Regions from separate parts of the Bacillus spongicola genome, predicted to be linked through region 2. Evidence: riboswitches for the same ligand, from Rfam matches in the RefSeq annotation. Region 2 holds a riboswitch; each other region holds the start of a gene.
What was found. Region 2 has a riboswitch for cobalamin ahead of U8D43_RS05005 (ABC transporter substrate-binding protein). Riboswitches for the same ligand answer to the same signal wherever they lie in the genome.
Positions count from the first base shown of each region.

Region 1: linked by a shared signal. The riboswitch ahead of U8D43_RS00125 (acyl-CoA thioesterase) and the one ahead of U8D43_RS05005 (ABC transporter substrate-binding protein) in region 2 are both predicted to bind cobalamin.
Region 3: linked by a shared signal. The riboswitch ahead of U8D43_RS08905 (ABC transporter substrate-binding protein) and the one ahead of U8D43_RS05005 (ABC transporter substrate-binding protein) in region 2 are both predicted to bind cobalamin.

Region 1 is NZ_JAYKTS010000001.1:22,684-28,919, forward strand. Features, by position in the region: gene U8D43_RS00115 (DNA topoisomerase III) at 1-993, shown strand, start outside; gene U8D43_RS00120 (hypothetical protein) at 1,123-1,245, shown strand; gene brfA (ribosome rescue factor BrfA) at 1,371-1,640, opposite strand; cobalamin riboswitch at 1,819-1,999, shown strand; gene U8D43_RS00125 (acyl-CoA thioesterase) at 2,270-2,752, shown strand; gene U8D43_RS00130 (ribonucleoside-diphosphate reductase subunit alpha) at 2,755-4,980, shown strand; gene U8D43_RS00135 (ribonucleotide-diphosphate reductase subunit beta) at 4,992-6,029, shown strand.
Region 2 is NZ_JAYKTS010000005.1:47,265-53,500, forward strand. Features, by position in the region: gene U8D43_RS04995 (adenosylcobinamide amidohydrolase) at 1-849, opposite strand, end outside; gene U8D43_RS05000 (FecCD family ABC transporter permease) at 842-1,915, opposite strand; gene U8D43_RS05005 (ABC transporter substrate-binding protein) at 1,878-2,882, opposite strand; cobalamin riboswitch at 3,043-3,255, opposite strand; gene cobT (nicotinate-nucleotide--dimethylbenzimidazole phosphoribosyltransferase) at 3,314-4,354, opposite strand; gene U8D43_RS05015 (cobyric acid synthase) at 4,338-5,861, opposite strand; gene U8D43_RS05020 (cob(I)yrinic acid a,c-diamide adenosyltransferase) at 5,988-6,236, opposite strand, start outside.
Region 3 is NZ_JAYKTS010000010.1:61,800-68,035, forward strand. Features, by position in the region: gene U8D43_RS08895 (long-chain fatty acid--CoA ligase) at 1-593, shown strand, start outside; gene U8D43_RS08900 (fatty acid--CoA ligase) at 608-2,170, shown strand; cobalamin riboswitch at 2,420-2,606, shown strand; gene U8D43_RS08905 (ABC transporter substrate-binding protein) at 2,925-3,887, shown strand; gene U8D43_RS08910 (FecCD family ABC transporter permease) at 3,850-4,914, shown strand; gene U8D43_RS08915 (adenosylcobinamide amidohydrolase) at 4,911-6,236, shown strand, end outside.

The sequences.
Region 1 (6,236 bases), on a different contig from region 2:
GAAAAAATCTATGATTTACTGGTGCGGCGTTTAATTGCGGCACACTATGAAGCGTCTATTTTTGATTATTCCACCATTACAACGCTTGTTGAAGGACGCGCTGAATTCATTTCAAAAGGAAAGCAGCAAATTAAAGAGGGTTGGCGGAAGGTGATTTTCCAGCAAGGGGGCGAGAAGGACGTAATTTTGCCGCTTGTGGAAAAAGGCGATTCAGGTAAGGTTTCAGACGTGAAGGTGAAAGAAAGCAAAACGCAACCGCCGAAACGATATACAGAAGGACAACTGATTACGTTAATGAAAACGGCAGGTAAGCACTTGGAAAATGATGAACTTGAAAAAGTATTAAAAAAAACAGAAGGGCTTGGAACCGAAGCGACAAGGGCAGGCATCATAACGATGCTACAAGACCGGAAGTATATCTCCATTAAGAAAAATCAAGTGTTCGCCACGGATAAAGCCAAGGTGCTGATTGAGGCGGTAGGAGACAAAATTTTAGCTTCTGCCGAAATGACTGCGAAATGGGAACAACGACTTCATGAAATTGGTGACGGGAAGGCATCGGCTTTAACGTTTATGGAACAAGTGAAAAAATTATCTGCCAAAATCATTGCCGATGCGGTGGAAGACAGCAACTCTTGGACCTTTGCTGGGATCGATACAGAATCCGTTCAAGGAACGAAAAACAAGTACTCAGTCGGTAAATCGGTCGGTGTTTGTCCATTATGTGGTGGCAAAGTATTAGATAAATCTACCTTCTACGGTTGTAGTGAATATAAAACGAAGAATTGCAAATTTAGCTTTTCTAAAAAAATATTAGGTAAGACGATCTCTCAAACCAATGCGAAAAAATTACTTTCAAAGGGCAAAACAGACACCATCAAAGGTTTCAAAAAGGGAGAGAATGTATTTGATGCTAGGCTTGTTTGGAATGCAGGAGAAAAGAAAACACAATTTGACTTTTCTGGTTCTGAGCAGTCAACAACACCAAAATAGATCGGAGGGGTCATCATCGATAATATATCCTATATCGTTCTTTTAGTACTGAGCTTATCTTATTTCTTTTTTTACAGAAAATACCGAAGCTTCTTAGTACCCTATGTGATTTTTGAAAGTGGATTAATTTTGTGGGTTATTAGTTTATTTATCTTGGAAGATTGGACAGGTATCATTGCTGGCATAATAGCTTTAGTCTTGATTACAATCGGGGTTATTTTAGCTGTTAGACAATTGCTTGTGAGAAGATAATCCTTGAGATATTTCATTAAAATGGTATAAAAGGTTCTTTTCGCAAAGATTGTTGCTTTTGAACCAGTCCAAAAATGTTGCTATAGTTTTGTTCCGGGCATGCTTTCGCCTATTTTTCCTGGAAATCAAAAGTGAAATGGGCGATTTAATGAAAAATCTGATGAAATGGCCACAATGTCTACGAAAAAAGGCATTAAAAAAGAACCATTTTTTCCTTCTGGGGAAGAATGGTTCTTGTGCTTTAATCGATAGGTTAGCTCTTTTTTGGTTTTGGTTTTTCTTGTAGTTAAATTTAACTGGCCGTAAGAACTTCTAAAAATCACTGGATTTGGACTACCTTCTCTCGTTCTTTTTTCGCGAATTTTTTTTGCGTTTGATTTCGTCAACCCTACCACTTCATTTCCGTGTGTATTTAACCCTCACCTACAGATGGGAGTTATGCTGCGTACCTAATTATACAATATTATCATCAAAAGGCGAAAATTCTAACTTGTCAATCGTGAGAGAGACGTCTATAATGTATCACAGATACTATAATTTGTGTCTTAATAACTTATGAATACTATATATAGTACTATAACCGATTTTAAAGGTGTCATTTGAGACTTAATAGGGAATTTGGTGAGAAACCAAAACTGTCCCCGCAACTGTAAGTGTGTACGAAATAAGCAGATCCACTGTCACGATGAGATGGGAAGGGCTTAGAGTAGGCGAACACACGAGTCAGGAGACCTGCCTTTTGAAATACGTATTATCTTCTTCGGGAATTGAGAAGGTAGGACGATGGTATATTTGGTAGGTTTTTTGATAGCTTATCATCATATCGACGTTCTAACCCATCCTCCTGAGTGATGGGTTTTTTAATTGGTTCGTTTTCTTTTTTTGATTATTTCCCTTTTTATATATTGGGAAATTGCATGTTTTAAATACGTGATCAGGAGAGTAGGAAACTAGTAAGATAAAAATTCAACTCAGATCTTGTGAGCCCGAAGAGCTAGTGTTCTATAAAATGGAGGAAAATTCAATGGAAAACATCGTAAGCACCGACCAGTCTAGGACGATTCAAACAAGGATCGTATTGCCACCAGATACCAATCATTTAGACAGTATTTTTGGAGGAAAGGTATTAGCTTATATTGATGAAGTCGCTGCCCTAGCAGCAATGAAACATAGTCGATGTCTTGTGGTGACGGCGTCGATTGATTCCGTACATTTTTTGTCGTCAGCAAAGGTAGGCGATATATTAACCCTTGAGGGATATGTCGTGTCAACCGGAAGAACATCGATGGAGGTGTATGTAAAGGTAGAGAGTGAGGACCTGTTAACAGGTCAGAAAGCTATCACAACAACTTCCTTCTTAACGATGGTTGCAATGGATTCAAACAGCATACCGACAGAAGTTCCCAGAGTACTCCCTCAGACCTTAGAGGAGGAAAAACGGTTTGAAGAGGCCCAGCTTAGGAAGAAAATTCGCAAGCAAAATCAGAAAATGACGAAAGGGGAATGAGTATGATTACCAATATTTATCCTGATAAAGAAATATATATGGACTACCTACATTCGCTTGAAAAAAGGTTTCCTCAGCTATCAATCACCGAATTGAGTGAGAAGGTTTTAACGAACATTAACGATTCTGATCATACGTCCTTTTATGATCTTGTTATTCTCGGAGCGCTCGAACGCTTAACGTCAATCGAACCAGACTGGACATTTGTGGCAGCGAAGGCGTACCTAGATCGATTGTACGAACAAGCCTTGGAACACAGACAAATAGGTCAACCTTATGAATCATTTTTTGAATTGATTTCTTCATTAACGGCTCAAGGAATCTATCATGAATCCCTACTTACTTCCTATTCCAAAGAAGAAATCCAGGAGTTAGGACAGCTTCTATCACCAGAAAAAGATCTTCTATTTAACTATATTGGCCTGGTGACATTAAGTGAACGATATTTAGCATCTTCCCACAATGGAGCGACAATGGAGCTTCCTCAGGAGCGATTTATGATTATTGCGATGGACTTGATGAAACTTGAGCCTTCATCCAAACGAATTGCTCTTGTAGCAGAATCATATTGGGCGATGTCGAATTTATATATGACAGTTGCAACACCAACCTTAGCAAATGCTGGAAAAAATCATGGACAATTATCGAGTTGTTTTATTGATACGGTCGATGATTCACTCCGCAGCATATATGACACGAATACAGATATTGCCACATTAAGTAAAAATGGAGGCGGAATCGGGGTCTATTTAGGGAAAATCCGTAGCCGTGGAAGCAGTATTAAGGGCTTTAAAAACATCAGTTCAGGGGTGATTCCGTGGATGAAGCAACTCAATAATACTGCGGTTGCAGTAGACCAACTTGGACAGAGACAGGGGGCAATTGCGGTTTATTTAGATGTTTGGCATAAAGATATTTTCTCATTTTTAGATACCCGTCTAAATAACGGTGACGAACGCCAACGAACGCATGATTTGTTTACGGGAGTCTGTCTTCCAGATGTGTTCATGGAAATGGTGGAGAAACGTGAAAATTGGTATTTATTCGATCCTCATGAAGTGAGTGAAACGATGGGATTTTCGTTAGAGGATTATTTTGATGAAAAGCCAGGATCTGGGGAGTTTTCAGACCGCTATTGGAGTTGTGTTCAGAATACGGCAATATCAAAGGAAATGGTTCCTGCGATTGAGTTGTTCAAACGAATTATGATTTCACAACTCGAAACCGGTACTCCCTATATGTTCTACCGAGATACAGTAAATCGTCTCAACGCTAATCACCACGAAGGGATGATTTATTGTGCCAACCTATGCACTGAAATTACGCAAAATATGAGTCCGACCATTCTTGCTGAGGAATACATTCAAGACGGAAATATTGTTAGTGTGAAAAAGCCAGGTGATTTTGTGGTGTGCAATTTATCCTCACTATCGTTGGCAGTAACCATCCGTGATGATGTTTTAGAACGCTTGATTCCCATTCAAGTTCGCATGCTCGATAATGTGATAGACGTTAATAAAATTCCGCTTCCACAAGCGCAGTTAACGAACCAAAAATACCGTGGAATCGGACTGGGCACATTTGGCTGGCATCATTTCCTTGCCTTAAACGGGGTGAAGTGGGAGAGTGAGGAAGCGATTACTGAATGTGATGAAATCTATGAAAATATCGCTTATTTAACGATTAAAGCAAGTATGAATCTTGCGAAAGAAAAAGGAGCTTATCCCGCTTATGTCGGAAGCGATTGGCATACGGGCACTTATTTTGAAAAACGGGGATATAGAGGAGAAAAATGGGGTGAGTTAAAGGAAGAGGTGCAATCATTCGGAATTCGGAATGGTTATTTGCTTGCGATTGCCCCTAATTCATCGACCGCATTAATAGCTGGATCCACAGCAAGCATCGATCCCATCTTTCGGAAGGAATATTCTGAGGAAAAGAAAGATTATAAGATTCCCGTTACAGCTCCTGACTTAACACCTGAAACCTCATGGTATTACGTTAACGCTTATCGAGTTGATCAGCATTGGAGCATTAAACAAAATGAGAAGAGACAGAAACATATCGATCAATCAATATCGTTTAATTTCTATATTTCTAATGATATTAAAGCGAAAGATCTACTAAACTTACATCTTGATGCATGGCGTTCAGGATTGAAAACAACCTATTATACAAGGTCAACTTCAGGTCAAACTGTTGATGAATGTGAAAGCTGTCATAGCTAAGGAGGGGTAATATGGAAGAGATAAAAAGAAGAGTACTAATGGATACTGATGCGCCCAATCGTAGTACTAGCATTTTAAACGGAAGCAGTTCGAATGTATTAAATTGGGATGATGTTCGTTATAACTGGGCGTATCCGAAATATAAACGAATGTTAGCGAATTTCTGGACGCCATTTGAAATCAATATGAGCAAAGACATAAAACAATTTCCTAGTTTGAGTGAAAAAGAGCAAACATCCTTTTTGAAAATCATTGGTTTATTGGCCTTACTGGATAGTATTCAAACCGATTTTGCCGGAAAAGTCGCTGACTATTTGACAGACTCAAGTTTGAATGCTTTGATGATCATTCTTGCACAGCAAGAAGTAATTCATAATCATTCTTATAGTTATGTACTATCAAGTATCGTGGATAAAACGAAACAAGAAGAGGTGTTTCAATATTGGCGAAACGAACCTACCCTTCAAAAAAGAAATGCTTTTATTACCAGCGGATATGAGGCGTTTATTGATCATCCTTCAGTCGATACCTTTCTTCGAGCAATCATTATGGATGTAATATTAGAAGGTTTGTTTTTTTATAGTGGATTCGCCTTTTTTTATAATTTGGCCCGAAATCAAAAAATGGTCGCTACGAGCACGATGATTAATTACATCAATCGTGATGAACAAATTCATGTCGGTTTGTTCGAAAAAATCTTCAAAGAAGTGCTCGCTGAATACCCAGAATCTGATACTGAACATTTCCAGCAATACGGTACAGAAACCTTTCGCGAAGCCGCCTTATTAGAAATAGAATGGGGCAAAGAAGTGATTGGGGATGAATTCCAAGGAATTCTTTCTTCAGAAGTTGAAGAATATATAAAATTCATGGCAAATAAACGAGCTCAACAGCTTGGTTTTCAACCACCTTTTGAAGGACATCGAACCAACCCGCTTCGTTGGATCATTGCCTATCAAGAAGTAGATTTAGGCAAAACTGACTTTTTCGAGCAAAAATCTAGACAATACACCAAAACATCGGCTGCTAATGGGTTTGATGAATTGTAAAGGCTCTTTTCGCAAACTGTCGATCTTGGCACAAAAAAAACAGGCAGTAAGGGGCTTTCGATTGATTTCCTCCTTTTCATTTAGTATTGAAGAGTTTTTCATTAGGAAAGAGCACGAAGACATAGAAGTCAAAGGTTTTGTTGCTATTTGAAAATCCACAATCTTTTTTATAGGCTCTATTCACAGACTTTGTTGCTCTAGCATATA
Region 2 (6,236 bases):
ATGTAGGCATGCATCGTCCTGTTGGAACGTAAAGTTATTGCTAAACCTGACCTTTTCATTTTCCTCTACAAATTTTGGCGTCATGAAAAGCTGAGGCTTCGGAACGACCGGATGGGAATCAGCCCCAATCTTCACTTCGTACACCTCTTTCAACTGTTTCTCTTTCCGAAGTGTTTCCGCATCGCCCACTTCCAGAAATAATCCATTATGTAAAAGGGCAAGGCGATCGGCGTATAGGGAGGCAATATTCAAGTCATGTAGAATCGCAAAGACAGTCAGACCCTTTGTCTTCTGCCATTCTTTAATAAGGTCCAACATATGAAAAGTATGCTTAATGTCAAGATGGTTTGTCGGTTCATCCAGTAAAAGAATTTCTGGTTCTTGAGCCAGCGCTTTAGCGAGTAACACCCGTTGCTTCTCCCCACCGCTCAGTTTTCTGAACTGTTTATTAGCGTACCTCGTGATGTTCGTTACTTCCATTACCTGAAGCATGATTTCCTTATCTTTAGCAGATAAACTTTTCAGGAGACCTTTTTGATGAGGATACCGACCAAGGCTGATGATTTCCTCCACTGTGTAGTCGAACGAGACATGAATCTCCTGGGTCAGCACCGCCACCATTTTCGCCTTTTCCAATTTTGACAAAGATGAAACAGACTTACCTGCAAGTAGCAAATCCCCTTCGAAAACCTGAAGCTGGCCGGTGACCAGTTTAAATAAAGTTGTCTTCCCACTTCCATTTGGGCCGAGTAACGCAAAAAACTCACCCTGAAAAATCTCTAGATTTACCCCTCTAATAATAGGGTCTCTTGCACTATATCCTCCAACCAAATTCTTTATCTTAATCATTGCTCCGCCCCCTTCCAATCCTTTCCTTTACTAAAAGAACGGCAAAAATCGGCGCTCCAATTAAGGCTGTGATGACTCCGATTGGAAGTTCCTTTGGTGCAATCAACGTTCTCGCCATTAAGTCAGCTAATACGAGAAATCCTCCACCAATTAGCATGGACAGTGGAAGCACATGGCGGTGATTAGGACCTGTCATCAGTCGGACAAAGTGGGGAATCACCAATCCTACAAATCCAATGGAACCCGACACAGCAACAGCTGATCCAGTTAATAAAGATGCACCTAGGAGAATCCTAATCTTTCCCCTCTTCACATTCACCCCAATATGATCAGCTGCCTCTTCCCCGAGCGCCATCGCATTTAGTTCACGAATATGTATGAACAACAAAGCAGCTCCCAAAATCATAAACGGAAAAATTAGCTGCACATGCCCCCAACCTCTCATGCCGACACTTCCATACAGCCAGTATATTATCTGCGTCATAGATTCCTTATCACCAAGTGCGATAATCAACGAAATAATGGAACCGATGAATGCGCTGGTGATGATTCCTGCAAGGATAATCGTTTCTATTGCCAGTCCCCTGTTACTTAATCGTACCAATCCAAACACAAACAGAAGGGACACCAATCCGCTTATGATGGATACCACTGGAAGGGTGAAGCTTCCTAATCCTATAATGGTAATGTTAAAGAATATCACCGCAACTGCCCCAAGAGCTGCCCCGGAGGAAACCCCGATTGTATAGGGATCTGCCAAAGGATTTCGTAGCAAGCCCTGAAATGCTGCCCCTGCAAGTGCCAGAGATGCCCCCACAATCATGGCAAGAAGCACCCTTGGAAATCGGATATTCCAGATAATCATTACTTCATTTTTCGGAACATCAACGAGCCACCCAAACCCAAACATATTCTCAAATAAAATATGTAAAATAGTTGGTACTGGGAGATAAACACTGCTGTTCAATAAACCAAGGAGGGCTGTACCAAGTACAAACCCTCCACACCCGATATAAAGCCAAACAAATTTATTTCTTATAAACCTCTGGATAGATAAGCTTCGCAAGATTTTCCACTCCCTCAATGAGACGAGGTCCAGGTCTAGTTACCGTATCGCTGTCCACATCATATACCTCTCCGTCCTTGATGGCAGGAACCTCGGACCAACCAGAACGAGCCATAACTCCTTCTTTCGGATTATCCACATAATAGCCATAGGTAGTGACTATGACATCCGGGTTCAACTGGACGATTTCCTCTTCCGTTAGTTTTACCCACCCCTCCAGGTCACCTGCCACATTTTCCGCCTGGATGGATTCGAGCATCTCGTGCATAAACGTTCCTTGCCCAGTTGTGTAAATGTCAGGTGCAGGCGATACCTCCACCCACACCTTCTTCATATCTGTTACTTCCTTTGCTTTCTTCTTAACAGCAATAAGGCGGTCCTTCATATCGGTAATCAGCGCTTCTGCTTCAGTTGTCTTACCTGTAACTTTCCCGATTAGCTCCATCGTCTCATAAACATCTGCAAATGAAGATTCGCTACCGATGACGATTACCTTAATACCCACTCCCTCAAACTGTTTTAAAATATCCTTGTGGTTCTGTTGATGGTAATCAGTAACAAAAATAACATCAGGTAGAAGGGTCAAGATTGATTCCACATTCATATCCTGACCACCCACTTTTTGTACATCTGCCGTTTCCGGAGGATAGTTGGCAAAATCCGAAACCCCGACCATTTTCTCTCCCAATCCAAGCGCATAAGCTATTTCCGTATTGCTTGGTTGCATGGAAACAATCGTGTTTGGTTCTTCATCCAAGGTAACCTCTGAACCAGCATCATCGACAATCGTGACAGGAAAGGCTGTCTCTGACTCTTGCGCCTGTTCCTGACCCGACTCCTGTTCATTAGAGTTTCCATTAACGGATTTATTTTTTTCATTTGTTGAGGTTCCACAGCCAGTTATAATACCCAAAGTCAGGATAAGGACAAAACTGAAAATCCCCCATTTTTGTTTTAACTGATTCATAATTCTTTTCCCCTTTAACATTTTACTCAAATAAAAAAACGCATTCCAAAGGAAGCGTTGAATGTCCAAAAGCACCTATGTATCCCGAGTATGCTAGATTGCTATCGCAAATCCATATACAAGGAAACTCCGTACTTTAAACACCCTTTTCCTCGAAGGAGCTTAAATAACAAGATAGGCAGGTCTCCTGACTTACGCTTCACTGGTCCGCTGTGCCTTCCCATACACCTTTATCGTGTACAGTGGACTCTTACAGCTTTCCTCAACGCTTACAGTGGCGGGACCGTGTTGGATTTACACCAACTTCCCTTTTCACCTTCCATGTCCAGTACGATTTCTGAACATGAAAGGAACCTATTTGTCGTAATATTCATTTTTTTATTCTTTCGTTATTATAATGTAATTTTCCAATATTGTAAATTTTTATTTCACTATAATTTTCCCTTTACACCAGCAGCGGTGAACGTGGACATTTCTTTTAAGATATTCGTTGCAGCTTGGAGTACGGGGTATGCCAGAGCAGCACCTGTCCCTTCACCTAGTCTTAAACTTAAGTTTAAGATAGGTGTTTTCTCTAATAGTTTGATAGCATGCTGATGCCCTACTTCTTGTGATTGGTGGCCGATAAAAAGATAATCTTTAACTTCATTGTGTAACTCTGCTGCGAGAAGAGCAGCAATCGTACTGATGAATCCGTCTATCAAAACAGGCGTTTTCTGTTCCGCAGCTTTTAAAATGGCGCCGATCATCCCGGCAATTTCCAGACCACCGAGTTTGGAAAGAATATCAATTGGATCTCCCTGATCAGGTTGCCGCATGTCGATTGCCTGGCGGATCACGTCCCGCTTATTTTTTTGTTTTTCATCTGAAATTCCTGTTCCAGCACCAACCACTTGGGATACATCCAGCCCGCTTAAAACTGCAAGTACAGCACTGCTGCTCGTCGTATTTCCGATTCCCATTTCCCCAATGATGAGGCATTTCACACCATCATTTAATACCTTCGTTGCCACCTCACTTCCAGCCTCTATTGCTCGAATAGCTTCTTCTCGTGTCATTGCGTCCTCTTTTAGAAAATTGCCTGTACCATGTCGTACTTTTTTGATATGGAGGCCCTCTCTTTGCAAATCGCTTGCTACCCCCATGTCAACAATCTCGATTCTTGCCCCAATCTGCTTTGCAAGCACATTGATGGCTGCTCCCCCGTTAAGAAAATTGTGAACCATTTGGACCGTCACTTCCTGAGGATAGGCTGAAACTCCTTCAGCCGCTACACCATGATCGGCTGCAAACACGATAATGCCTGGTGGCGTAACTACCGGAAAGTCATTGCTGGTGATTTGCCCGAGCTGAATGGAGATATCTTCTACTATCCCTAGGCTCCCTTGCGGTTTGGTCAAAGTGTCTAAATAGCCCTGTATTTTGTCTCCTTGATCCTTATTGACAGGTTCTATGTTAAAACGGCGAATCATGTTTATCACTCTCTTCTCTTTGAAAATCTATCATTCTTTTATAAATCAACTCTAACGAAAGATGCTCCCTAACCACATCTGCAAGCTTATTAAAGGACTCCTCCCTTAATCTCGCAAAAGAAATTCGGTTTTCAATGGGTTCAAGTCCTTTCTTTACTCTCAGAGAATTTAACCACATTTCCCGGAATTCATCATTGTGAAAAATCCCATGAAAGTATGTCCCGGTAATATTATCGCACTGGACACCTTCAGCTCTCCCGGGCAGTTCTATAAACGGAGACAATTCTTCCTTCTGTTCCGTCACTCCCATATGAAGCTCATATCCTTCTACCAGTAATTCTTTTTGACTAAACGTTACTATACCTTTAGACAAAAGTGTTGTCTTTTTTTTTGAAATAAATGTCACCGCCGGAATCAGCCCCAGCCCAGCAACCACCTTCATTGACGATTCCATACCATGCTCGTCCACTACCTTATCCCCTAGCATCTGATAGCCTCCACATATGCCGAAAACAGCCGTTCCTTGCTCTGACAGTGTGTAAATACGGTTCGCCAATCCACTATCGTGTAAAAAAAGTAGGTCGCTTAATGTATTTTTACTACCCGGTAACACCACCATATCAGGCTCACCTAACTCTTCCGCTTTTTGAACATATCGCACATGGCAATCCGGTTCGCTAAAGAAAGGATCGATATCTGTAAAATTAGATATAAAAGGAAACCGAATGACTGCAATGTCCAATTCTCTTGTTGAATCCCTAGTTGAGGTGTAACTGTCGAGAATGACCGAATCCTCTGCCTCAATGTTCAAATCCGCTACATACGGAACAACACCAAGAACAGGAACCCCTGTATATTCCTCTAGCCAACTCAAGCCGGGCGTAAGCAACGATACATCACCCCTGAACTTATTGATGACAATACCAATTACCCTTTGGCGGTCCGCCTTTTCCAAGAGCTGTAACGTTCCGACGAGGCTGGCAAACACTCCACCCTTTTCGATATCCCCTACGAGAATGACTGGTGCATTGGTTAGCCGGGCAACACGCATGTTGACGAGTTCACGATCGTTTAGGTTAATCTCTGCAGGACTCCCTGCCCCTTCTATTACAATACAGTCATAATCTTTTTTAAGTAGGGAATACGATTCCTGAATCAACTGCAATCCTTTTTCATAAAAATCCTGTCGGTACTCGCCGGCTTTCATATTTTGAAAAGGTACACCGTTCACGACAATTTGTGATTGATAGTCTCCTGTCGGCTTGATCAGAATTGGATTCATTTCCGTCGTCGCTACTACACCTGCCGCTTCCGCCTGTACTCCCTGCGCCCTTCCGATTTCCTTTCCATCAGACGTAATATAGGAATTGAGCGACATATTCTGGGATTTAAACGGTGTTGTCCGATATCCGTCTTGCGCAAAAATGCGGCACAAGGCGGTAACAATCACACTTTTCCCGGCATCTGAATGCGTTCCCTGCACCATGATTGGTGTTCCTTTAAACATAAATCTCCCCTCCAAACAACGTTGTATCCAGTTCTCAACCAGCTCCAGCTCGGAAATAAATTGGATATGCGTGTGGACAACAATGACCATTCTTCAGTTTGTCACAATGGCATCTTCTCCCTTCGGTTAAAATTCAATTCCTTTAACTGCCGAGACCCCTTCGTTGTAATAATGTTTTTCAGCTTCAATGACAGAAACCAAATCAGCTGACATTTTTACTCTTTCATGTGCATCCCGACCGGTGATCAAAAGGTGAACGTGTTTTGGCTTGTTCTGGATAAGTTCAAGAACTTCAGCTATTGGAAGAACGTCGTCTACCTGAAAGCTCTGAATTGCGAGAGCATTGTTCAACTCATCCAAAATAACAACATCGTA
Region 3 (6,236 bases), on a different contig from region 2:
ATACCCTTTCTATGGAAGAACGTGTAAATACAAGAGCACTGCAGGGCATGGTGATACCTGGTCTAGATGTGAAAATTATTAATGAAAATGGTGAGGTTCCTTGGGACGGAAAAACGATGGGAGAACTTATCGTTCGTGGTCCATGGGTGGCACATGAATATTACCGGGATGAACGGAGCAAAGAAACTTTTAAAGACGGTTGGCTATATACCGGTGATATCGCGACGAGAAGCAAGGACGGTTATATCAAAATTACTGATCGAACGAAGGATTTGATCAAAAGTGGCGGAGAATGGATATCGTCGGTTGATTTGGAAAATGCCCTAATGACTCATGACGCCGTATTTGAAGCAGCGGTGATTGCTGTACCACATAAAAAATGGCAAGAGCGACCACTGGCATGTGTTGTGCTGCAAGAGGGGTACGAAGAGTCGATCAAAGACGAACTCTTATCCTACCTCTCTACTCAATTTGCAAAATGGTGGTTACCCGATGATATTATTTTTCTAAATGAGATTCCGAAAACCTCAGTTGGGAAGTTTTTGAAGCGTGCTCTACGAGACCAATTAAGCCAAGAACTTATTTCAGAATAAAAGGAGGAGATTGAATGTACGCAACAACCGGCTCTATATTTGATCAGACAGTTAGTAAATTCCGAAATAAAGAGGCAATCATAGAAGAAAAAACAGGTACACGGTGGACGTATGGACAATGGCAACAGGAAGTTCACCGAGCAGCCAACGCGCTAAAGGCTGCAGGAGTGAAAAAGGGGGACCGGGTTTCCACTTTTCTATTTAATACGTTAGAACTTGCAACGATTTTCTTTGCTTGTGGCAAAGTAGGAGCGGTCTTAAATCCCATAAATTTCCGCTTGAAAGCACAGGAAGTTAAGTACATTCTTCAAGATTGCCAGCCGAAGGTAGTTTTATTTGAAGAAGCTCTTTCTGGTCCTATTGAAAGCCTTGCTGATGATTTCTCTTCTATTATTTTTTGGTATACAGGCGATAAAAAGCCTGAGTTCGCTAAAAATTATGATACAACAGTTAATGCCTGTACAGCTGAGTGGGATGAATGTGAGGTCAACGAAAATGATCCCTATGCCATTATGTATACGAGTGGAACAACGGGGCGACCGAAAGGAGTCTTCCATCGCCACCGAGATATGGCTGAACAAAGTTTAATCTGTAATGCGGTCTTAGGTATTTCCTCAAATGATATCGGTTTGGTCACTGCGCCAATGTTTCATTGTGCGGAACTACATTGTTGCTTCTTACCGCGTGTTCAAGCAGGGGCGAAAAACGTCATTCTGCATCAATTCCATCCAGAACGTGTGCTGGGTGTGATTAATTCAGAACAAATTACTACCTTCTTTGCCGCTCCGACGATGTGGAATATGCTACTTCAATATGATTTAGATCAATTCAATACCTCATCATTAAGAATCGGTCTTTACGGAGCAGCACCAATGCCTCCAGTACTTGTGAAAGCCATTGATGAAAAGTTAGGCATAGGGTTAATCCAAGCATATGGTCAAACGGAAATGGGACCCGCGGTTACTTTCTTGCTTCAAGATGAACAACTTACGAAAACAGGTTCTGCCGGACGGGCGGCGTATAATCATGAAATTCGCGTCGTGAAACCGAATGAGGGTGGGCCGTCTGAGCCTGATGATCTCTGTGCACCAGGAGAAGTGGGCGAAATCATTATTCGTGGTTCTTGCACCATGATGGGTTATTTCAATCGGGATGATGCTACTGAAAAAGCGTTATATAAAGGGTGGTATCATTCGAGTGATTTAGGCTACATGGATGAAGAAGGGTTTTTATATGTTGCCGATCGAGTGGACGATATGATCATCTCAGGGGGAGAGAATGTTTATCCGCGAGAAGTAGAAGATGCGCTTCATGCCCATGAAGAGGTGTTAGATGTTGCTGTACTCGGGAAACCACATGAGAAGTGGGGAGAACAAGTCACAGCCATCATCGTAGCTAAGAACGAAGCACTTACAAACGCTGATCTTGATGCATACTTGAAAAATGGTGATCTGTTAGCAGATTATAAACGCCCAAGAGAGTATGTATTTGTCGATGAATTGCCTCGAAATGCGAGTGGGAAAATTCAAAAATTCTTGATTCGAGAAACGTTCATTGAAAAAGAGCAACAGGTTTAATCGGAATGTAGCCGAAGTGGACTATATTTCCTGAATGTAGTGCAGCCATAAAGATTGTATGTATTCTCACACTCTGCATGGTTATTAAATTAATATGAAGGATTCGGAGTAACTAATAACAGTAAGTGAAACAGGTACCTTTTTAAGGTGCCTGTTTTATTTGATTACTTTAAAGTGAGAATAATTCAAAATATTTAGTCCCAATCTGAGAAAAAACTAGTGTATAATGACTAATGGCGGAAACAAAAACTAAATACGTTGGGATTAGGTGATAATACGGTTATTATCATAATAGGGAAGTTGGTGAAAAGCCAACGCGGTCCCGCCACTGTAAATGGGAGTGAGTTGTAATATCCACTGTGTAGATTCTTGCACGGGAAGGTACAGCAAACGATGACCATGAAGCCAGGAGACCTGCCTAATTCTCTGCACCCAAAAAACCTACGAGGATAGGATGGTGTATTAAGGCCGTGTTGTCAAAAAAAATGATAGCGTTTGCCTTTTTACACACACCGCATCTTCTATTGGGAAGATGTTTTTTTGGCTCTTTTCGTAAAGTTTGTTGCTCCTATCACAAAGAAAGAACAGGTAGTAAGGTTTTTTCGAGTTATTTCTTCCCAGTAATGTAGAAATCTAAAATTTCTCGCTAGGAAAGGAGCATGAAGTCATACATTTCAAGGGGTTTATCCCTATTCGAAAAGCCACACTCTTTGCGGAAATAGCCTTTTTATTTTAGACAATAGGGGGAGTAAAAATGAAAAGAATTTATATGATAAGTTTATTTTTAATTTTATCACTAGGGTTAAGTGGATGTGGCGATGCTGAAACCAAGCCGAAAGAGACTACATCCGAAACAAAATTAGTAACTACAACTTTTCCAGTTACCTTAACTGATAGTGCTGGACAAGAAGTAACCATTGAGGAGAGACCAACGAAAATTGTGTCCTTAATTCCGAGTAATACAGAAATATTATTTGAACTCGGATTATCTGAGGAAGTGATTGCGGTGACGGATTTTGATAACTACCCTGAAGAAGTGTTTGAGCTTGAAAAAATCGGGGGAATGGAATTTAATGTCGAGAAAATCATCTCTTTAAATCCAGATCTTGTTTTAGCACATGAATCAAGCTATTCGATGGCACAAGCAGGACTCAAGCAAATTCAAGATGCAGGGGTAGCAGTTGTTGTTGTTGATCAGGCTGATAGTTTTGAAGATCTGTATGCTTCGGTTAAGCTTATCGGTCAAGCTACTGGTCAAGTTGAGGAAGCAAATCAAGAAGTTGAAGAGATGAAATCAGCGCTTTTGACGATTAAAGAAAAAGCGGATTCTATATCAGAAGATAAGAAAAAGACGGTCTTTTTTGAAATATCTCCTGCACCAGAAATTTATACTGCTGGACAAAATACCTTTCTTCATGAAATATTAGAGTTGATTTCAGCTAAGAATGCAGTTGGAGAGCAAGAAGGCTGGCCACAAATGACAGAGGAAGCCATCGTTGCATTAAATCCAGATGTCATTATTACCACTTATGGCTATTATTCAGAGGATCCAATTGGTCAAGTATTAGCCAGAGAAGGATGGATTGGGGTAACTGCAGTGGAGAAAGAAGAGATTTTTGATATCCATTCAGATCTAGTTACACGTCCAGGTCCTAGATTAATACAAGGAGTAGAGGGAGTTGCCAAAGCGGTTTATCCAGAGGTATTTACGAACTAATTCATTCTTAACGTATAGTTTTGCGGTTGTATTTTTAATTGTTTCTATCCTATTAGGTGTTTCTATTGGTACTGTTTCGGTTCCGTTCACAGTCATACTTCAATTAGTTTTGATGAAAGTAGCACCGTTCCTTTCTTTTCAAATAGAGGAACAGTTTTTGTATATTGTGTCTGCTATACGCTTACCTCGTGTAGTATTAGCTGGACTTGTAGGGGCGTCTCTTGCTATTGCAGGAGCCGCTTTTCAAGGGCTATTACGAAATCCCTTGGCGGACCCCTATACATTAGGGGTTTCTTCGGGTGCCTCGGTAGGTGCGGTTGTGACGCTCTTTTTTCATCTATCACTGCCAATTTTGGGACTATTCACCTTACCATTTATGAGTATTTTTGCATCCTCACTGACGATTTTTTTCGTGTTATTTTTTACTAAGAAAATTGACATTAGTATGAAAGTAGAGACGATTATTTTAACAGGAATCATCGTGAGTTCCTTTTTAGGTGCTTTACTTTCCTTGATGATTGCGCTGACAAATGATGAACTTCGACAAATTATTGGCTGGTTATTAGGAAGCGTGGCAATGAGAGGGTGGCAATATGTGTGGATTCTACTTCCCTTCTTTTTATTCGGAAGTATCCTTCTTTGGATTCAAGCAAATGAGCTGGACGTTCTAAGTTTTGGGGAAGAAAAAGCTCAATATTTAGGAGTGAATGTTCACCGAAAGAAATTAATGATTTTACTTGGTGGTTCTATTTTAACTGGAGCCGCAGTTTCCGTATCAGGCACAATCGGCTTTGTTGGATTGGTTATTCCTCATTTTGTTCGTCAGATTTGGGGTCCAAGACATCGTCAATTGCTCATTTTGTCGATGCTATTCGGTGGAGGATTTCTTATTTTGGCAGATGTCGTGTCAAGAACCATTATTTCTCCAACGGAACTACCAATTGGAGTGATTACGGCCATCATTGGTGCACCGGTGTTTGGTCTTGTTTTAATGAAACAAAAACATGAAAGTAGTGGTTCATCATGATAGAAGTGCGTAATGTTAGTGGTGGATATGCTTCGGAAAATGTGATAAAAAAAGTCTCGTTTTCGGTTAATAAGGGAGAGTTATATGGAATATTAGGACCAAATGGAAGTGGGAAGACGACACTATTAAAAATGATAACCGGCTTACTCCCCATCCAATCGGGTTCTATTCTTATTTCAGGAAAAGATCTTCAGGACTATTCAGCAAAAGAACTAGCAAAAACGACAGCGGTTTTGCCTCAAATGACAACGGTCTCTTTATCCTATAGTGTCAAAGAGACGGTCTCTTTAGGGAGGTATGCGCATCAACGTGGTTTGTTTACGTCTTGGAGTGATAGAGACGAGAGGATCGTTCAAACAGTGTTGGGTTTGACGGGAATTAAACACTATGAAAAAGCGCGTTTGGAAGAGCTTTCTGGTGGTGAAAAGCAACGCGTTTTTTTAGCACAAGCACTAGCTCAAGAACCGGAAATTTTGTTATTGGATGAACCAACGAATCATTTGGATTTATCTTTTCAAAAAGACCTTCTAGATACCTTAAGGGCATGGACTGTTGAACGAGATTTAACCATCGTATCAATTTTTCACGATTTGAATTTAGCTAGTTTATACTGCGATCAACTCCTTCTACTTGATAAAGGAGAAATTCGGCAAGTTGACTCTCCTAATAATGTCATAACGGAGAGAACGATTTTTGATGTATACAAAACTAATATTGAAAAGACGATACATCCTCATGTAGCGAAACCACAAGTGTTGATTTCACCAAGTGTGCGTCAGCAAGAAAGTGTGGTTGTCCTTCACTCTGAAATGATTTCGGTGCAGAACAAGTATATCCTTTTGCAAAGCCCCATACCGCTAAAGGTTCTCTCTTCTGCTGTCATAGGAGCCGGGATGGGTTGGTATAAAACGTTTATGAATCGAAAGGTCTCTCTCGATTATGAGCATGATGAACCAATTGACGAGATGAAACAGTATATAATGAAAGAAGGATTTATCGTTGAAGAAACGGTAGGGATGATGACTGCGGTGGAAATGAGTTCGGTTTCGATAAAAGAGTATGTTGAGCATGGTTTTTCACTCCTTATTGTTGTGACAGCGGGAATTGGCCATGCTCGAGATGCGTCTAATTCCGATGTAATTGATTCCGCTGCACCTGGGACGATAAATACGATGATTTTCATTAATGGCTCTTTATCGCAAGAAGCGTTTTTGCAGAGTATTATGACCGCAACCGAGGCAAAGTCGAAAGCATTTTTTGATTTAAGCATTAAAGACAAGCGGACATCTACTCTTGCGACAGGTACACCGACAGATAGCATT